2 regions of the Vibrio gazogenes genome follow, and region 2 is predicted to be linked to the other one. Evidence: riboswitches for the same ligand, from Rfam matches in the RefSeq annotation. Region 2 holds a riboswitch; the other holds the start of a gene.
The links. Region 2 has a riboswitch for lysine ahead of MKS89_RS09495 (Na+/H+ antiporter NhaC family protein). Riboswitches for the same ligand answer to the same signal wherever they lie in the genome.

Region 1: linked by a shared signal. The riboswitch ahead of lysC (lysine-sensitive aspartokinase 3) and the one ahead of MKS89_RS09495 (Na+/H+ antiporter NhaC family protein) in region 2 are both predicted to bind lysine.

The regions. Positions count from the first base shown of each region.
Region 1 is NZ_CP092587.1:3,060,685-3,064,111, reverse strand. It holds gene MKS89_RS13715 (PglL family O-oligosaccharyltransferase) at 1-680, shown strand, start outside; gene MKS89_RS13710 (pyridoxal-phosphate-dependent aminotransferase family protein) at 683-1,813, opposite strand; lysine riboswitch at 2,000-2,176, shown strand; gene lysC (lysine-sensitive aspartokinase 3) at 2,287-3,427, shown strand, end outside.
Region 2 is NZ_CP092587.1:2,148,439-2,151,865, forward strand. It holds gene MKS89_RS09495 (Na+/H+ antiporter NhaC family protein) at 62-1,642, opposite strand; lysine riboswitch at 1,761-1,946, opposite strand; gene MKS89_RS09500 (H-NS histone family protein) at 2,293-2,694, shown strand; gene MKS89_RS09505 (inosine/guanosine kinase) at 2,836-3,427, opposite strand, start outside.

The DNA.
Region 1 (3,427 bases), 910 kb from region 2:
GGGGCATTGAAGGTGGTATTCTGCCGATTTTCGCAATTACATTAGCCGCTTTATTTGTACTGGGGCGTATTTATGGTGCGAAACCTAAAACCCGTCTTGCAACCTTGTCATTGCTTTTTCCTATTGTCATGACCAGTCAGGTCGATGATGTGTTCAGTCAGTCTGCGATTCACTGGGTTACCTTCATCATTCTCTTGTTTTGGGTTGACCAACGTGTCGCAAAATATAGAAGTGTGCCTATCCATCGCCTGACAACCCGAGGGTTAAATGGAGTGGGAATCTTACTTCCTATCTTAGCATTACTTTATTGTGGCGAATTGCTTCGGGCACAAAGCTTATTGATGCAATACAAACAGGGGCAATATATCTCACGACAGGCACAACAGTATGTGCCTGTCGTCTGGCATGATCAATTGATGAAAGTGCAGTTGATTGACCAGTTGAAGCAAAAGAATCCGCAACAGCATCGGCAGCCGCTGAGTACCTACGTACCTTGGCTGCTTGAGTTGATCCAGCGGCAGCCAAGGCCAGAATACTATCAGTTGCTCATGGCGTTATATCAGCATATCGGAGATATCAATCGTGCAGAGCAATCACGGATCGAGGCTGAGTTTTTATTTCCTCACTATCCTTTTGTGCTCCCGGACAAACAGCCTATCGTACAGTCCGATCCTGAGTAATTTCATTGCTTGCTCTGTGTGAGCGCATCTTCCAATGCTTTCAGGCAGAGTGCGATATTTTCGGGTCGGGCGCTATATCCCATCAGCCCGATTCGCCACGCATTACCGGCAAACTGGCCTAATCCTGCACCAATTTCCAAATTATACTGGTGCAATAAATAACTTCTGACCCACGCATCGTCAATCCCTTCAGGAATTCGGACGGTATTCAGTTGTGGCAACCGTTCTGATGCTTCAACGACAAACGTCAGCCCCAGTTGTTCGAGTCCCTGTTTCAGTTGTTGATGCATTTGCTGGTGGCGATGCCATGACGACGCCAGTGATTCTTCTTGTAACAGCACTAGCGACTCATGGAGTGCGTATAACGTATTCACCGGTGCGGTGTGGTGATAGCTTCGTTTCTGTTGGCCACTCCAGTACCCCATGACCAAAGTTTGATCGAGAAACCAACTCTGGACCGGGGTTTTACGGGCTTTGATGGTCTCAATTGCTGCCTGAGAAAATGTCAGGGGAGACAGGCCGGGAACACAGGAAAGACACTTTTGGCTCCCCGAGTAAACTGCGTCGAGCTGCCATTCATCTACTGCTAAAGGGACACCGCCTAATGAAGTGACTGCATCTACGATGGTCAACAAACCGTACTGCTTGGCCAAATGACCTAGCGCTTTTGCATCACTGAGTGCTCCGGTTGACGTCTCGGCATGGACAAACGCTAATACTTTCGCATCCGGATGTTCTTGAATGGCCTGTTCGACTTTTTCAACGGAAACACTTTCTCCCCATGCGTTATCCACCAGCACTGCGTTGGCACCACAACGGATCACATTCTCCCGCATTCGTTCGCCAAAAACGCCGTTTCGGCAGACGATTACCTTGTCTCCCGGTTCCAGTAAATTGACGAAACAGGCTTCCATTCCGGCACTGCCGGGGGCAGAAATCGCAATCGTAAATTCATTTTCGGTCTGAAATGCATATTGTAAGAGAGACTTCAATTCATCCATCATTTGAATAAATAACGGGTCAAGGTGCCCGATTGTCGGTCGGCTTAAGGCCTGTAAAACCCGAGGATGAATATCAGACGGGCCGGGGCCCATAAGTGTTCTTTGCGGTGGGAAAAAACTTTGTACAGTCACAAGCTGACTCCTTTCATTGACACTGATCGGCAAGTTATCAGGCTAACGCTTATCCGTAAGGAAAGCTATCCGACACAAGTCTAGTTGTGTATTTTTCTACGATTTGAGTATTTGGGTAAAAATTGACCTACTTGATTCAATTTGTCATTGACATTGATAGGACAAAAACGTTCAATACCTAAGCTATTAAGCAGAAGAGGAGCACTGCCCAGGCAGGTATTCTGTGGAGCCTCAACTCCAAGACAGAATATTCAGGGGGAGTAGTGCCGAGACAGTCCAGAGTTGTGGATTTGGATTGTCGGGTGAATGGGCTGAATCCCGTCAACTGTCATCAGTGCTAACTGATGAAGAGCTTCTGAGGTCTACTCTCATCGAATCGCCTCTATTTTTGCTCTAGAAATACTCTCTTCGAACATTGGACGTTGGTTACCCAACACAATATTTTTATTTTAGGAAGTCGTGGGAGAAATGCCGTGAGTGCATTCAATGTCGCCAAATTTGGCGGAACAAGCGTGGCAAACTTCGAAGCAATGAGTCGTTGTGCTGCCGTCATCGAAAGTAATCCTGACACCAAGCTTGTTGTCAGTAGTGCCTGCTCTGGTGTGACAAATCTGCTGGTTGAACTTGCCAACGGTGTTCAGGATACAGAAAGACGTACCTCTATCTTAGAACAATTAGCTAATATCCATTTTTCAATTATTGAATCGTTGCAAGAACAAGATTCAGTCAAAGAAGCGGTTCAGGCTATTCTTGACACGGTGACGAGCCTGGCAGACGCAGCATCGTTTCAGACCAGTAATAAACTGACCGACCATTTGGTTGCCTGTGGTGAATTAATTTCGACGCATATTTTGACTCAAGTTCTCAAAGAACGGGGTATCGATGCCGTCAGATTTGATATTCGAGATGTGTTACGCACCGATGATTACTATGGCAGGGCTGAACCACAAGTCGAAGCCACGGGCATGCAAGCGAAAGAGAAACTGGCACCATTGTGTAAAAAACATCTGGTGGTGACACAGGGATTCATCGGTTCCGATGAGCAGGGCAATACAACCACGTTGGGCCGCGGTGGGAGTGACTACTCAGCGGCACTGATTGCAGAAGCGGTTCAGGCATCCGGGCTGGAAATCTGGACGGATGTTCCCGGAATTTATACCACGGATCCACGCATTGTGCCTAATGCTGCGCCGATTCCTGAAATTAGCTTCAATGAAGCTTCAGAAATGGCGAACTTTGGCGCAAAAATCTTGCATCCTTCAACGTTGCTGCCTGCGCTTCGGCATGGGATTCCCGTTTTTGTCGGTTCATCGAAAGAGCCGGAGAAGGGGGGCACATGGATTCGGAAACGCGTTGAAAACTCACCTTATTTCCGGGCGCTGGCATTACGGGCCAATCAAACCATGGTGACGATTCGCAGTGCTAAAATGTTCCACGCATATGGCTTTTTGGCCAAAGTTTTTGAAATTCTGGCTAAGCATAAAATCTCAGTCGATTTGATTACCACGTCAGAGATTAGTGTATCGATCACGCTGGATAAAACGGACACGGCTGGTGGTGCGCCAGAGCTTCCTGCGGCAGCCCGAGCAGAGTTGGAAGAACTCGCTCATATTG
Region 2 (3,427 bases):
TGACTTTTTATGCAAATAATCTTCATAAGACAAAATCACACCCGATAAGGACAAATCATCATCAGATGTGTTCAGAGCGATTATCTTGAGATTGCAGTCGTATCCGAAAACCAAAGCAGATAACAATAAACACAGCAAGTGTCACCAGCAGGGATAAACCAACAGAATCACTCAACCCTAACACGATATAGCCAATCAACGAGATAAACGCCACTAATAACGCATAAGGGAGCTGGGTCGAAACATGATCAATATGCTTACACCGCGCCCCGGTGGACGACAAAATCGTTGTATCAGAAATCGGAGAACAGTGATCACCAAAAACAGAACCGGCGAGCACTGCGGCCAACATTGGCATCATTAGCGCCAGTTCGGTTGCACCAGCGATATCCCCGGCAATCGGTAGCATAATACCAAACGTTCCCCACGATGTACCAGTCGCGAATGCCATAAGACCTGACAACACAAACAGAATTGCCGGCAACCAGTGTACCGGAATGTTGCCTTGCGTCATCGACGAGAGATAGAGCCCTGTCTGCATGTCTTTAATCACCGCCCCAATCGTCCATGCAAAAAACAGTACTAAAATCGCACCGAACATCGACTTCAGACCAATCCATAACGTTTTCAGGATGATGCCCAGTGGCATTCGTTGTCTCAATACCGAAAACAACGCCATCAATAGTCCGACCAAACCACCGTCGATCAAAGACATCCCTACATCCGTATTCTCAAACGCCCCTAAAACACTAAATGTTTCACCAGCAGCAGTAAGTGACTGCCAGCCGGTGAAGATCATCGCGCCAACGGTAGCAATGACCAATGCGATAATCGGCACAATTAAGTCACGAACACGCCCTGATTCACTTTCTTGAATATCGAGCTCATCTTTGAGTTCTACCGCCTGATCATTACGCCCGATGCCCGATGAAACACGATGCTCATGATGTTTCATCGGGCCGATATCTAATTGAAAAACGATCATCGCAAACACCATAAGCAAGGCAAAAATGGCGTAGAAGTTCATGGGAATTAACTCAACATATGCATTCAACGGTGTATATTCGGTCATACCGTGGGACACTAAAATCCCACCGATAATGGTCATAATATACGCGCCCCAGCTAGAAGCAGGCATGATAATACACATGGGTGCTGCGGTTGAATCAAGAATATACGCGAGTTTTGCGCGTGAGACACCGAACCGGTCAGTCACCGGACGAGCAATCGAGCCGACCGCCAGACTATTAAAATAGTCATCGACAAAAATAAAAACGCCCAAAAAAGCAGCAAGTAATTGTGCACCTTTATTACCTTTCACTTTTTGATCCGCCCACAGTGCAAATGCACGTGTACCACCAGAAAGCGTCAGCATTGCAGTCATCATTCCTAATAGAAGGAGAAAACCGATGATACTCATGTTCCAACTGTTTATTGCGCCGTCTTCAATGACCAACGCATAAACTTTGCCTTGAATATAATCCAATGAAGAAAACAGTGAATAGCCGTTCAACAGGCAGGCCCCTAACAGGATGCCAACGCCTAAAGAAAGCAGCACTCGTCTGGTTAGGATCGCCATACCTAAAGCAACAACCGGCGGAACAAGAGATATTAAGGAGGAGGAAAAATCAACTAATGTCATGATCTTCAATAACCAATAATTTAATATGGTAAGAGACCTACTGCATTGCCATGATATGAATAAGCGGTTTGCGTCATTCAAATGATGAACTAAGTGAAAAACATCTAGTTTCACCCAATCCTACAGTAGCGCTCCATAGTTATACAAAATAAATAGACTATGGCAGTGTTGCCCCTATTTGAGAACAACCCCAGCAAACGGCCTCGGATAAACTCGTTCACTTCGGCAAAAAAGCCTTTCAATCAAGGTCATAGGCATCACCCTCGCTTGATTTACTGATCTTGATTGCACCTCTACACGGGCTAGCACAATTCACTACCGTTTTGACAAAGCAACGGCAGTATATGTCGATGACCGAATTAGAACGCGCCCATTGTACGAATACCGGAACCATTTGCAATAGGTTTATCCTTTCTTCAAACCAAAAGGATCAATCAATTGCATCGTATTAATCTCCATCAATAATTCAAGTTAACAAATCAAGCTCATATATGATATTCATCGTAATTAATGATAACTTGACACATGTATTTACAATAATTTACGATTCTGCCAATTTTTTTATATATTATTAGTTCGCTAATGTTGTCATAATAAATATCTACGTTTATTATTACATTGTGTTTAAATAAAGTTGTGGGAATAACAAAATGTCGGAACTAACTAAAACTCTACTGAATATTCGTAGCTTACGTGCCTATGCACGTAATTTAACACTCGCTCAGTTAGAAGAAGCTTTAGAAAAACTGACCTCTGTCGTTGAAGAGCGTAGAGAATCAGAAGAACAAGAACGAGCAGAAAGAGAGAAGCAAGAAGAAAAACTGGCTCAAATTGCTGAACAAATTGCACAAGATGGTATCGATGTAGACGCGTTAATTTCTGCACTTTCCACCGAAGGTAAGACAAAAGGTAAACGTGCACCACGCCCAGCGAAATATAAATATATCGATGAAAACGGTGCAGAAAAAACTTGGACAGGTCAAGGTCGTACACCATCAGTAATTCAAAAAGCCCTTGATGAAGGCAAATCTCTAGATGATTTTTCGCTCTAATTCCAGAAGCGAAAAAAATAAAAGGCTCCGTATGGAGCCTTTTTATTGTTTCGCATTCAGGAGAATTATATGAACCTTTGTGCTAAGCCAATTATTTTTCGCGAAACTGTTTAACCACTTTATTGAACTCAATTATTTTTGTTATCGTTCCCAATATGCTTCTTCCAGACTATCTTCTCTTTCCGGTAAGCCTTTTGATAACCTCGGTGAATGCTGAGTTAAAACTTCATAGCTTGCTCTATTAGAATACTTACACACTTGGGAGAACGATGAATAAGTAATAGCATCATATTGATGTTTAATTGAATTCGGTACATTCATTTTATGATATCGATTCGCCGCCATGTCATGTAATAAAGCAGATAATGCAGCATCCCCAGCACCATTGGTATTTTGAATCACTTCCGGCCCCCCCATATAAGGTGCAATATGTGAGTACACTTTGATCGGGTGAGTACAACTCTGCTTCATCATTGGCCGACTAAATTCGTAGCGATTAAATTCGGGAATACTACCCGGTAATAAAGGCAAGCTGGTTTGACGCTTGGCGTCTTCTTCTGTATATCCAGCCATAAATAAACCGAGCGGTCCTGCGGTACATAGCACCAAATCCACCCATTCGAGGGCTTTATTTGCAGCCATCAACGGATCGATTTCTCCGGTTAAAGCATTGCCTTCATCTTCATTCATCGCAACGACCGTGACGTGCTGCTTTAAGAAATCTTGCCAAAAG